3 regions of the Micromonospora sp. NPDC020750 genome follow, and region 3 is predicted to be linked to each of the others. Evidence: predicted binding sites of a transcription regulator. Region 3 holds the regulator's gene; each other region holds the start of a gene.
The links. Region 3 encodes HrcA, which represses chaperone genes, less so after heat shock. Its sites were predicted from a motif close to GGTTNGCACNCTCNNNNNGAGNGTGCNAACC; they were not measured.
Positions count from the first base shown of each region.

Region 1: the regulator HrcA is predicted to act here: its motif matches at 1,904-1,934, upstream of groES (co-chaperone GroES).
Region 2: the regulator HrcA is predicted to act here: its motif matches at 1,922-1,952, upstream of groL (chaperonin GroEL).

Region 1 covers NZ_JBIRTH010000002.1:563,650-567,887, reverse strand. The annotation lists gene groL (chaperonin GroEL) at 1-1,386, opposite strand, end outside; gene groES (co-chaperone GroES) at 1,457-1,771, opposite strand; gene ACH4T9_RS07890 (methyltransferase domain-containing protein) at 2,330-3,529, shown strand; gene ybaK (Cys-tRNA(Pro) deacylase) at 3,693-4,172, shown strand.
Region 2 covers NZ_JBIRTH010000002.1:269,736-273,973, forward strand. The annotation lists gene ACH4T9_RS06405 (GNAT family N-acetyltransferase) at 56-649, opposite strand; gene ACH4T9_RS06410 (cold-shock protein) at 874-1,077, shown strand; gene groL (chaperonin GroEL) at 2,146-3,768, shown strand; gene ACH4T9_RS06420 (hypothetical protein) at 3,844-4,089, opposite strand.
Region 3 covers NZ_JBIRTH010000017.1:13,473-17,710, reverse strand. The annotation lists gene dnaJ (molecular chaperone DnaJ) at 1-1,083, opposite strand, end outside; gene hrcA (heat-inducible transcriptional repressor HrcA) at 1,158-2,180, opposite strand; gene ACH4T9_RS30805 (DUF4870 domain-containing protein) at 2,448-3,125, shown strand; gene hemW (radical SAM family heme chaperone HemW) at 3,208-4,238, opposite strand, start outside.

The DNA.
Region 1 (4,238 bases), on a different contig from region 3:
GACGTAGCCGTCGTGGCCGGCGTTCTGCGCGATCCAGCGCAGCGGCTCGACCAGCGCCTTGCGCACGATCGAGACGCCGACCTTCTCGTCGCCGGTCAGGCCGAGGTCGTCGTCGAGCACCGAGCGGATCTGCGTCAGGGCGGCGCCACCACCGGGCACCGTGCCCTCCTCGACGGCGGCCTTGGTCGCGGCGATGGCGTCCTCGATGCGGTGCTTGCGCTCCTTCATCTCGACCTCGGTCGCCGCGCCCACCTTGATGACCGCGATGCCGCCGGAGAGCTTCGCCAGCCGCTCCGCCAGCTTCTCCCGGTCCCACTCGGAGTCCGAGGCCTCGATCTCCTTGCGGATCTGGGCGACCCGGTCGGCGACCTCGCTGGACTGCCCGCCACCGTCGACGACGGTGGTGTTCTCCTTGTCGACCACGACGCGCCGGGCGGTGCCGAGCACCTCCAGGCCGACCTGGTCCAGCTTGTAGCCCAGCTCCGGGGCGACCAGCTCGGCGCCGGTGAGGATCGCCATGTCCTGGAGCATCGCCTTGCGGCGGTCGCCGAAGCCGGGGGCCTTCACCGCGCAGACCTTGAGGGTCTTGCGGATCGAGTTGACCACCAGGGTGGACAGGGCCTGGCCCTCGACGTCCTCGGCGATGATCAGCAGCGGCTTGCTGTTCTGGAGGACCTTCTCCAGCAGCGGCAGCAGCTCCTCGATCGCCGAGATCTTCTGCGTGGTGATCAGGATGTACGGGTCCTCGAGGACCGCCTCCTGCCCCTCCACGTCGGTGACGAAGTTCGGCGAGATGAAGCCCTTGTCGAACTGGAGACCCTCGGTCACGTCCAGCTCGGTGGCGAGGGTGGAACCCTCCTCGACGGTGATGACACCGTCGCGGCCGACCCGCTCCATCGCCTCGGCGATCAGCTCGCCGATCGTGGCGTCCTGCGCGGAGATCGTCGCCACGTGCGCGATCGACTCCTTGCTGGCGACCTCGACGGCCCGTTCGAGCAGGGCCTCGGAGACCCTGTTGGCGGCCACGTCGATGCCGCGCTTGAGGCCGGCCGGGTTGGTGCCGGCGGTCACGTTGCGCAGGCCCTCGCGGACCATCGCCTGGGCCAGCACGGTCGCGGTGGTGGTCCCGTCGCCGGCGACGTCGTTGGTCTTGGTCGCCACCTCCTTGACCAACTGCGCGCCGAGGTTCTCGTACGGGTTGGTGAGCTCGATCTCCTTGGCGATGGTCACGCCATCGTTGGTGATCGTGGGCACACCGAACTTCTTGTCCAGGACGACGTTGCGCCCGCGCGGGCCGAGAGTGACCTTGACCACGTCCGCGAGGGCGTTGACACCGTGTTCCAACAGGTGTCGGGCGTCATCCGAGAAGCTAAGGATCTTCGCCATTAATGTCCCTTCGAGGCGTCACTGCCCCGGCCCGGCGAACCGGACCGGGGCAGTGACACTGATCGGTTGCCTACTTCTCGATGACCGCGAGAACGTCGCGGGCGGAGAGCACCAGGTACTCCTCGCCGGCGTACTTGATCTCGGTGCCGCCGTACTTCGAGTAGATGACGGTGTCGCCGACGGCGACGTCAACCGGGATCCGGTTGCCCTTGTCGTCGATCCGGCCCGGGCCGACAGCGAGGACAGTGCCCTCCTGCGGCTTCTCCTTGGCGGTGTCGGGGATCACGATGCCCGACGCCGTGGTGGTCTCAGCCTCGTTCGCCTGGACCAGGATCCGGTCCTCGAGCGGCTTGATCGCAACCTTGGTCGCGGTAGTCACGGGCATACCCTCCTGGGGTATTGGTTTCGTTGCTGGCCGACGGGGCCGACCAGCGTCAATCTGCCACATGCCACCGGGCGGGGCCGTCGTCGCGGGTGCCGGTCCGCCTGGCGTTCAGCGCCCGGGCACGGGCCCGGAAGCTGGCACCCTCGATGGGAGAGTGCTAATCGCAGGTTAGGCCGTGGCTAGCACTCCGTCAAGGAGAGTGCCAGCGCGCCACCCGTCGTGTCGCCACAGTTCCGCCACTCGTAACCGCGACACGCCGACGACACCTCGCCACACCGTGTTCGGCTCCCTACCGTCGGTGGCCTCCATCGGAGGCCACCGAAAGGGGAGACCGAGGGTCCCGGACAACCGGCCCCGGAGGCCGCCGACAACCGGGCCGGGGTGGTCGCCGTCCAGGACAGCGAGGGCCCGGCCGGGCCGGTGCTCACCTGCACCCCGGCGAAACTGGCGGGCCTTCGTCGCCGCCGCTCCCGCCCGCTGACACCACCGTCCGGCCGCCGGGCGGACCCTTGCCGGCCCGCAACCGCACAGCCCGGCCGGGGCCGGGACAATGGTCGGGTGGATCTCGACCAGTTCGCCGCCCTGCGTACCCCCGAGGGGTCGGCCGCGCTCGACGCGGCGACCGAGCGGGCCGGCGGCGACCCGCTGGCCGCGGCGGGCGCGCTCCGCTCGGCCGGAATCCCGGCCGGGCTCGCGGCGGCGGCGCTGACCCAGGCGGAGCTGCGCCGCCGGGCGGTCGGCAAATTCGGGCCGGAGGCCGCCGGCATGTTCCTCACCCGCCCCGGGCTGGAGCAGGCCACCCGCCGGGTGGTCGCCGACCGGCGGGCCGACCGGCTGCGCGCAGCCGGGGTGCGCACTCTCGCCGACCTGGGCTGCGGCCTCGGGTCCGACGCGCTCGCCGCCGCCCGCGCCGGCATCCGGGTGTACGGGGTGGAGGCCGACCCGGTGACCGCCGAGATGGCCGCCGCGAACGCCGAGGCCGCCGGGCTGGCCGGCGCGTTCACCGTGGAGTGCGGCGACGCCACGGCGTTCGACGTGGACCGGGTCGACGCGGTCTTCTGCGACCCGGCACGGCGCAGGGCCGGCACCGGGCGGCGGATCTTCGACCCGAACGCCTACTCGCCGCCGTGGGACTTCGTCACCGGCCTGGCCGAGCGGGTGCCGCACACCGTGGTCAAGGTGGCCCCCGGCCTCGACCACGCGCTGATCCCGGCCGGAGCCGAGGCCGAGTGGGTGAGCGTGGCCGGCGACCTGGTCGAGGCCGCCCTGTGGTGCGGCCGGCTCGCCGAGGTCCCCCGCCGCGCCACCCTGCTGACGGAGAAGCCGCCCGCCGGGATGGCCCGTCACCAGCTCACCGGCTCCGGCGCGGTCGAGGCCACGGTCGGCCCGGTCCGCCGGTACGTCCACGACCCCGACCCGGCGGTGGTCCGCGCCCACCTGGTCGCGGAGCTGGCCGACGCCATCGACGCCACGCTCGCCGACCCGAGCATCGCCTACCTGTACGCCGACGCGCCGGGCGCGACGCCGTTCGCCCGCTGCCTGGAGATCACCGACGTGCTGCCGTTCTCGCTGAAGCGGCTGCGCGCCCTGCTGCGCGAGCGCCGGGTGGGCCGGGTCGAGATCCTCAAGCGCGGCTCGGCGCTGGAGCCGGAGAAGCTGCGGCGGGACCTGCGGCTGGCCGGCCCGGAGGCGGCGAGCCTGGTGCTGACCCGGGTCGCCGACGCGCCCACCGTGCTGCTGTGCCAGCCGGTGGGCTGACCCCGGGTCGCCTGCCGCGCCCACCGTGCTGGCGTGCCAGCCGGAGGGCTGGGCCACCGCCGCACCGGTCGGTGGGCGGCCCCCGGTGCGGACCGGTCCTGCCGCAGCGTCGATCCGCCGTTTCCGGTGGCCCGCCGGGCGACGCCGGGTTAGCTTGTCGGACATGGCGGGACAGGGCACTCCGGCGACGGCGCTGCTGAACAGGCGGAAGATCCGGCACAGCACCCACCCGTACGACGTCTCGCCGGACGCGCCGGACTACGGCGCGCTGGTCGCGGCGGCCCTGGGCGTACCCCCGGAGCGGGTGTTCAAGTCGCTGGTCACCGAGGTCGACGGCGTGCTCACCGTGGCGGTGGTGCCGGTGACCGGTGAGTTGGACCTCAAGGCGCTGGCCGCCGCGCTCGGCGGCAAGCGGGCGACGATGGCGGACCGGACGGTCGCCGAGCGGGCCACCGGCTACGTACGCGGCGGGATCAGCCCGATCGGCCAGCGCAAGCGCCTGCCCACGGTGCTGGACGCCGCCGCCCTGACCCACGACACCGTCTACGTCTCGGCCGGCCGGCGCGGCCTCCAGGTTGAGCTTGCCCCGGCCGACCTGATCGCCCTCACCGACGCCGCCACGGCCCCGATCGCGGCCCACTGACCCCACCGCCCACCCGCTGGCCGCCGCTCCCCCCGCGCACCGCAAGCGGCCCGGCCGGACCGGCGG
Region 2 (4,238 bases), on a different contig from region 3:
CGCGCCGGGCGTCGGGCCGGGCCCTGGGCACCCCAACCCTCAAGCGCCGGGGCGCTCAGGCCGGGCGGCGCATCTGGAGCTCGCGCAGGGCGGGAATCACCGGGTGGGGGACCCGGACGCCCGTGTCCACGAAGCCCAGCCTCTGATACGCCCGGTAGGCGCGGTCGTTGCCGACCACCACCTCCAGCATCAGCTCCGGCCGGCCGCACTCGCGGGACCAGCCGGCCACCGCGTCGATCAGCTCCGCGAGCAGGCCGGTGCCCCGCCGCTGCGGGGTGACGTAGACGGCGTACACCACGGTCAGGCCCGGCTCGTCCGGGGCGACCGTGCCGCCGGCGTGCCCCAGGAGCCGGCCGGCGGGGCCGCCGGGTCGGTCGGTGCCCGGGTCGGCGACGAACTGCGCGGTGTGCCGGCCGACGGCGACCGAGGCGATCCGGGCCGCGTAGTCGGCGTGCGGACGGGCGGCGGCGTCCGCCAGGGTCTCCAGGAAGGCCAGCGGGGCGTCGGCGAGCATCTCAAGGCGCAGCGCGCGCATCCGGGCCGCGTCCCACGGGGTCACCCGGTGGACGACGGTCGCCCGCGTGGCCGGGGCGAGCGTCCTGTCCGGCGCGGGGCGCCCGGCGGCCGCCGGGCGGGGACCTGCTGTCATTCCGCATGCTTACCGCAGTGACGCCGGCCTATGCGCCTCCGGGTCGAGGTCGGTCCGATATTGCCTGATTTGCGGTCGTGCGCCTGCGTGACGGCTCGTGTACCGTGCGATTTTGGTCACTGAATTCAGGGTCGTCGTCGACCCCGAAGCCGGTGGTCCGGGGCCGCCGGTTCGCGCCGGCGTCCCGCCGCTTTGGCAGGCCGCGCGACGTGAGGAAGTGCACCGTGGCACAGGGCACCGTGAAGTGGTTCAACGCCGAAAAGGGCTATGGCTTCATCGCCGTCGACGGGGGGCAGGACGTCTTCGTCCACTTCTCCGCGATCGAGATGGACGGCTACAAGGCGCTGGACGACGGACAACGGGTGGAGTTCGAGATCGCCCAGGGGCAGAAGGGCCCACAGGCCGAGCGGGTCCGCGTCGTCGCCTGACCGCCCGCCCAGGTCCGGGGCCCGCGGCTGGGCGGGCCCGGGCCGACCCGCCCGCGACCGCGACAACGGGGCACCCCAGCCGGCCCCGCCAGCCGGACGCCGTGGCCGAGTGCGTCAGCCGGCCGCGGTGGCCCCGGGGCGGGCTGGCGACGCGGGACTGGGCCTCGACGCGGAACTGGGCCTCCGGTGCGCCGACGCGCTGCGCCCCGCCGATGGGTGCCGACCCGGCGGGTACCCAGTCGAGCCCTGCCGGCGGGTGCCGACCCGGCGGGTGCCCAGTCGAGCCCTGCCGGCGGGTGCCGACCCGGCCGGTACCCAGTCGAGCCCCGCCGACATCTTCGCCGACGCCCGCCCTGCTGCTGGTGGCCCGCCCCGTACCTCGATTCCGAACCGCACCCCGCCAGCCCGCGCAAGTTCAGGGAATGTGTGGCCTTTCGGCGCTCCATGACCACACATTCTCTGAATTTGCGCCGATCGGGGGGCCCGGCGCGTAGCTCGGTCCCGGCCGGGCCTGCCATGACGCCGGTTGCCCCGTCGCTCCCGGGCCCGCAGGTCGATGGCTGCCTCGGGTTTCCCGGCCGCCCGGCAGGTCCATTCGTCGACGGCGACGGTATCCCCGAGCGCGGCCAGTACGGCCAGCGCCACCGGGGCGCTGACGGTTGCGGAGCCGGTTCGGCCTGGCCGTCACGTAACCGGGCGACGGGCGTGCGGGGTCCGGTGACCGTCGTCGGTAGGTGGGTGAACTTGGCCGAGTCGGCGGGCGGACAGCGCTGGTCAGGGCTCGCAAACCGGGTCCGGACCCGGCATCGTGCTTGCACTCGGCAGGGGAGAGTGCTAAACAAGTCATTGGCACTCGCATACCGTGAGTGCCAATGGTCGGGACGGTGGGGCCACGGGCTCCCGGCGGGCAACCGCCGGGTGGCGCATGGCCGGTCGTCGCGGGCTATCCGGCCCGGCCGAGGAGACGTCGTCGTCGCCAGGTGGCGACGTCCCAAGGTGCGTACACCAGGCGGCCCATCCGGGACACACACTCGGGTGGCCCGTGAGTGTCCAGGAGGACAACGCCGTATGGCCAAGATGATCGCGTTCGACGAAGAGGCTCGCCGTGGCCTCGAGCGGGGCATGAACCAGCTCGCCGACGCCGTGAAGGTGACCCTCGGCCCCAAGGGCCGCAACGTGGTGCTCGAGAAGAAGTGGGGTGCCCCCACCATCACCAACGATGGTGTGAGCATCGCCAAGGAGATCGAGCTCGAGGACCCGTACGAGAAGATCGGCGCTGAGCTGGTCAAGGAGGTCGCGAAGAAGACCGACGACGTTGCCGGTGACGGCACGACGACGGCGACCGTCCTGGCCCAGGCCCTGGTCCGTGAGGGCCTGCGCAACGTGGCCGCCGGCGCCAACCCGATGGCCCTGAAGCGGGGCATCGAGGCCGCCGTGGCCAGCGTCTCGGAGGAGCTGTCCAAGCTCGCCAAGGACGTCGAGACCAAGGAGCAGATCGCCTCCACCGCCTCCATCTCCGCCGGTGACAGCACCGTCGGTGAGATCATCGCCGAGGCGATGGACAAGGTTGGCAAGGAAGGCGTCATCACCGTCGAGGAGAGCAACACCTTCGGCCTGGAGCTTGAGCTCACCGAGGGCATGCGCTTCGACAAGGGCTACATCTCCGCGTACTTTATGACCGACCCGGAGCGTATGGAGGCCGTCTTCGACGACCCGTACCTCCTCATCGTCAACAGCAAGATCGCCTCGGTGAAGGACCTGCTCCCGATCCTGGAGAAGGTCATGCAGTCGGGCAAGTCGCTGCTGATCATCGCCGAGGACATCGAGGGCGAGGCCCTGGCCACCCTCGTGGTCAACAAGGTCCGTGGCACCTTCAAGTCGGTCGCCGTCAAGGCGCCGGGCTTCGGTGACCGCCGCAAGGCCATGCTGGCTGACATCGCCATCCTCACCGGTGGCCAGGTCATCAGCGAGGAGGTCGGCCTCAAGCTGGACGCCGTCGGCCTCGACATGCTGGGCCGCGCCCGCAAGGTCGTGGTGACCAAGGACGAGACCACCATCGTCGACGGTGCCGGCGACGCCGAGCAGATCCAGGGTCGGGTCAACCAGATCCGGGCCGAGATCGACAAGAGCGACTCCGACTACGACCGCGAGAAGCTGCAGGAGCGCCTGGCCAAGCTGGCCGGCGGTGTTGCGGTGATCAAGGTCGGCGCGGCCACCGAGGTCGAGCTCAAGGAGCGCAAGCACCGCATCGAGGACGCCGTTCGCAACGCGAAGGCGGCCGTCGAGGAGGGCATCGTCCCGGGTGGTGGCGTCGCGCTGGTGCAGGCCGGCAAGACCGCCTTCGAGAAGCTGGACCTGACCGGCGACGAGGCGACCGGCGCGCAGATCGTCAAGATCGCGCTGGACGCCCCGCTGCGGCAGATCGCCGTCAACGCCGGCCTCGAGGGTGGCGTGGTCGTCGAGCGCGTCCGCAACCTCGACCCGGGCCACGGCCTCAACGCCGCCAGCGGCGAGTACGTGGACCTGCTGGCCGCGGGCATCATCGACCCGGCCAAGGTCACCCGGTCGGCGCTGCAGAACGCCGCCTCCATCGCGGCGCTCTTCCTCACCACCGAGGCCGTCGTCGCGGACAAGCCGGAGAAGGCCTCGGCTGCCCCGGCTGGCCCGGGTGGCGGGGAAATGGACTTCTGAGTCCAGCTCCACCGAACGCCGAAGGGGCGGGCCGCTGACACGGCCCGCCCCTTTCGTCGTCTGCCGGCCCGCCGGTCACGTCGGCAGGGGTCGCTGGTTGCGTCGCTTCCGGGCCCGGTCGTACGGCGGGTCAATGCGGATCGGCTCGTCCACCAGGACCACCGGCTCCTCGGCCGGGGGCTCGTCGTCCTCCGTCATCTCCGCGAGCTGCTCGGCGTCGCCGTAGTCCAGCCGGTCGAACGGCAGCTGCCCCGGGATCTCCTCGACCGGCACCCAGGTGGCCGGCTGCGCGTCGTCGGTCTGCTCGTCGTCCGTGGCCATGACCGCCTCCTCTACCCAGACGGTAGGGGCCGTCGATGGCCGACGCGGCCGAACGGCGCTATACAGGCCCATGCCCGTTTCGCCGCCCGGCCTGCCAACGCGGCGTCCGGCGGCCCGGCCTGCACGCACCCGGCGGCCCGGCCTGCCAC
Region 3 (4,238 bases):
CTCGGCGACCTCCTCGCCCCGGGTCTTGGCGAAGTCGCGGAGCATCTTCTCCTGGTCGGCGTCGAGCTTGGTCGGGGTCCGCACGTCGAGGTGGACGTAGAGGTCGCCACGGCCGGTGCCGCGCAGGTGCGGCACGCCCCGGGCACGCAGCCGCAGGGTGCTGCCCGGCTGGGTGCCGGCCTTGACGTCGACCGTCTCCTCGCTGTCCAGCGTCTTGATGGTCAGCCGGGTGCCGAGCGCGGCGGCGGTCATCGGGACGGTCACCCGGCAGTGCAGGTCGTCGCCCTTGCGGGAGTAGACGTCGTGCGTGCGCTCGTGGATCTCCACGTACAGGTCGCCGGCGGTGCCGCCGCCCGGGCCGACCTCGCCCTGCTGGGCCAGCCGGATCCGCATGCCGTCCTCGACCCCGGCCGGGATCTTCACGGTCAGCGAGCGGCGGGTGCGCACCCGCCCGTCGCCGGCGCAGGTCGGGCAGGGGTGCGGGATCGTGGTGCCGTACCCCTGGCAGACCGTGCACGGCCGGGCGGAGACCACCTGGCCGAGGAACGTGCGCTGCACCGACTGGACCTCGCCCCGGCCGCCGCACGCCTCACAGGTGGCCAGGTGGGTGCCGGCGGCGGTGCCCGCGCCGGAGCAGGTGGTGCAGAGCACGGCGGTGTCGACGGTGATCGGCGCCTCGACGCCGAACGCCGTCTCGTGCAGGTCCAGCTCCAGCCGCAGGATCGCGTCGGCCCCCGGCCGGGTACGCGGGCGGGGCCCGCGCGCGCCGCCGGCCGCGCCGCCGAAGAAGGCGTCCATGATGTCCTGGAAGCCGACGAACGGGCCGGCCCCGCCGGGCCCGCCCGGGCCCGCGCCCCCGCCGCCCGGCGCGAGCGGGTCACCGCCCAGGTCGACGATCTGCCGTTTCCGGTCGTCCGAGAGGACCTCGTACGCGGCGTTGATGTCCTTGAACTTCTCCTGTGCCTCCGGGTCCGGATTCACGTCCGGGTGGAACTGCCGCGCCAGCTTGCGGTAGGCGCGCTTGATCTCGTCGTCGGAGGCTTCCCGGCCTACGCCGAGGATGCCGTAGTAGTCCCTGGCCACTGCGTTCCCGTGTCCTCATGTTCGTCTCGCGTTGCGCCGGTCGGCGGCCGGAGCCGGCCGTCGGCCCTGACTGGTCAGTTCTGGGCCAGCAGCTCGCCCACGTAGCGTGCCACGGCCCGCACCGTGGCGATGGTGCCGGGGTAGTCCATCCGGGTGGGGCCGAGCACGCCCAGGCCGCCGAGCGCGGCCGCCCCCGGCCCGTACCCGGTGCTCACCACCGAGGCGGCGCGCAGGTTGTCGATCTCGTTCTCGTCGCCGATCAGCACCCGGGTGGTGGTCGACTCGGCCTCGCCGATGAGTTTGAGCATCACCACCTCCTCCTCCAGGGCCTCCAGGATCGGCCGCAGCGAACCCTGGAAGTCCAGCAGGCCGCCCCGGGTGAGGTTGGCGGTGCCGGCGAGCGCGATGCGTTCCTCGTGCCGCTCGACCAGCGTCTCCAGCAGCACCGTGGACAGCGTGGTCATGGCCGGACGCAGGTGCGCCGCCGACTCCTCGACCAGGGCCTGCACCAGTGGCGGGGTCTCCGACAGCCGGCTGCCGACCAGCTTCTCGTTGACCAGCCGGCGCAGGTCGGTGACGACGTCGGCGGGGACCGGCGCGGGCAGCTCGACCAGCCGCTGCTCGACCCGCCCCGTGTCGGCGATCATCACCAGCATCAGCCGGGTGGTGGAGATCGGCACCAGCTCCAGGTGCCGCACCGAGGACCGGGCGAGCGACGGGTACTGCACCACGGCGACCTGCCGGGTGAGCTGGGCCAGCAGCCGGACCGTGCGGTGCACCACGTCGTCCAGGTCGACTGCGCCGACCAGGAAGCGCTCGATGGCCCGGCGCTCGGCCGGGCTGAGCGGCTTGACCCGGGAAAGCCGGTCGACGAAAAGCCGGTAGCCCCGGTCGGTGGGAACCCGCCCGGCGCTGGTGTGCGGCTGCCGGATGTACCCCTCCTCCTCCAGCACCGCCATGTCGTTGCGGACGGTCGCCGGGGAGACGCCGAGCTGGTGGCGCTCGACCAGGGCCTTGCTGCCGACCGGCTCCTGGGTGGCGACGTAGTCCTCGACGATCGCGCGGAGCACGGCGAGCTTGCGGTCGTCGAGACCCACTCCCCTTACCTCCTGTCGCACGTCGGTGCCCCGTCGTCGCGGCGACGCCCCGGGCCTGCCCGCCGGCTGGCGAAGCCTGGCACTCGACTGTAATGAGTGCCAGTCTACGTCGGCTGCCCCGCCGTCGGTAAGATCACAGACGGACCGTCGGCCCGGCCACGGCACCCGGGCGACGGAGCGGGACGCCGGCCCCGCTGCCGATCATCCCCTCGTCCCGACCAGTGTCGCTCTGGTGCCCACTTGTCGGCAGCCCCTACCGTGACGTGCATGACTGAACCACCTCGCCCTCCCGGATCAGGCGACCCGGGCGGCTACCCGCCCGAGGCCAACCCGCCGTCGGCACCGTACGGCTCGTCGGCGGACGAGCCGCCCACCGCACCACTTTCCGGGGCTCCCGGGGTGGGCGGCTATCCCCCGCCCGGTGGCTATCCACCACCCACCGGCGACCAGTCGCCGTCGGGCGGTTACCCGCCGCCCGGCAGCCAGCCCCCGCCGGGTGGCTTCAACCCGGGCGGCTACCCCCCGGGTGGCGCATACCCCCCGGGTGCCGGATATCCGACCGGCGGGGCGTACCCGGGCCCGACCGGCGGCTACCCGACCAACGACGACAAGACCTGGGCGCTGATCGCGCACTTCGGCGGTCCGCTCGGCGTGGTGGTCGGCGGCAGCCTGCTCGGCTGGGTCGCCCCGCTGATCGCGCTCGTGGTCAAGGGCCCGCAGTCGCCGACCGTGCGCGCGCACGCCGTCGCGGCGCTGAACTTCCAGCTCACCTGGGTGATCGCCCTCCTGGTCAGCTTCGTGCTCGCCGTGGTCACCTGCGGGGTCCTGTTCTTCATCCCGATGCTGGTCGCCCTGGTGCCGATCATCTTCGGCATCATCGGCGGCATCAAGGCCAACGAGGGCACGCTCTACCGCTATCCGATGACCTACAACCTCGTGAAGTGACCCGCTTCGGCCGGCCCCCGTCGGGCCGGCCGGAAGCCGGGCAGCCGGCCCGGCGCACGGGGGCGCGGGACAAGGCGTCCGATCAGGGCAGCAGGTCGCGCACGACCGCGTCGGCCAACAGCCGGCCACGCAGGGTGAGCACGGCCCGGCCGGCCGCGTACCCGGCCGGGTCGAGCAGCCCGCCGGCCACGGCCCGCTCCGCGCCGGCCCGGCCCGGCGCGTCCAGCACTTCCAGCGGCAGGCCGGAGGCGAGCCGCAGGCGCAGCATTACGTCCTCCATGTGCGCCTCGCCGGGTGTGAGCACCTCCCGGGCCAGGCCGGGGGACTCCCCCACCGCGAGCCGCTTCGCGTACGCGCTCGGGTGCTTGACGTTCCACCAGCGCACCCCGCCGACGTGGCTGTGCGCCCCCGGCCCCAGGCCCCACCAGTCCGCGCCGGTCCAGTAGAGCAGGTTGTGCCGGCACCGCCCGGCCGGCGTGCGGGCCCAGTTGGACACCTCGTACCAGGAGAAGCCGGCCGCGCCGAGGGCGGCCTCCGCGGCCAGGTAGCGGTCCGCCGCCACGTCGTCGGAGGGGTACGGCAGCTCGCCGCGCCGCATCCGCGCGGCCAGCCGGGTGCCGTCCTCCACGATCAGGGCGTACGCGCTGACGTGGTCCACCCCGGCGGCGACCACCTGGTCGAGGGACGCCGCGAAGTCCTCGGCGCCCTCCCCCGGCGTGCCGTAGATCAGGTCCAGGTTGACGTGGTCGAACCCGGCGTCGCGGGCCTCCGCCGCGGCGGCGGTGGCCCGGCCGGCGCTGTGCCGACGGTCGAGTACCGCCAGCACCCCCGGGGCGGCGGACTGCATGCCCAGCGAGATGCGGGTGTACCCGGCCGCCCGCAGGGTCTTCAGCGACTGCGGCGTGACCGACTCCGGGTTGGCCTCGGTGCTCACCTCGGCGTCGGCCGCCAGCCCCCAGGTGCGGTCGATGCCGTCGAGGATCCGGGCCAGGTCGTCGGCCGGGAGCAGGGTCGGGGTGCCGCCGCCGACGAACACGGTGTCGACCCTCGGCGGCGGGGTCCCGCCGAGCACCCGGCCCGCGAGGGCCAGCTCGGCCAGCACCGTGTCGGCGT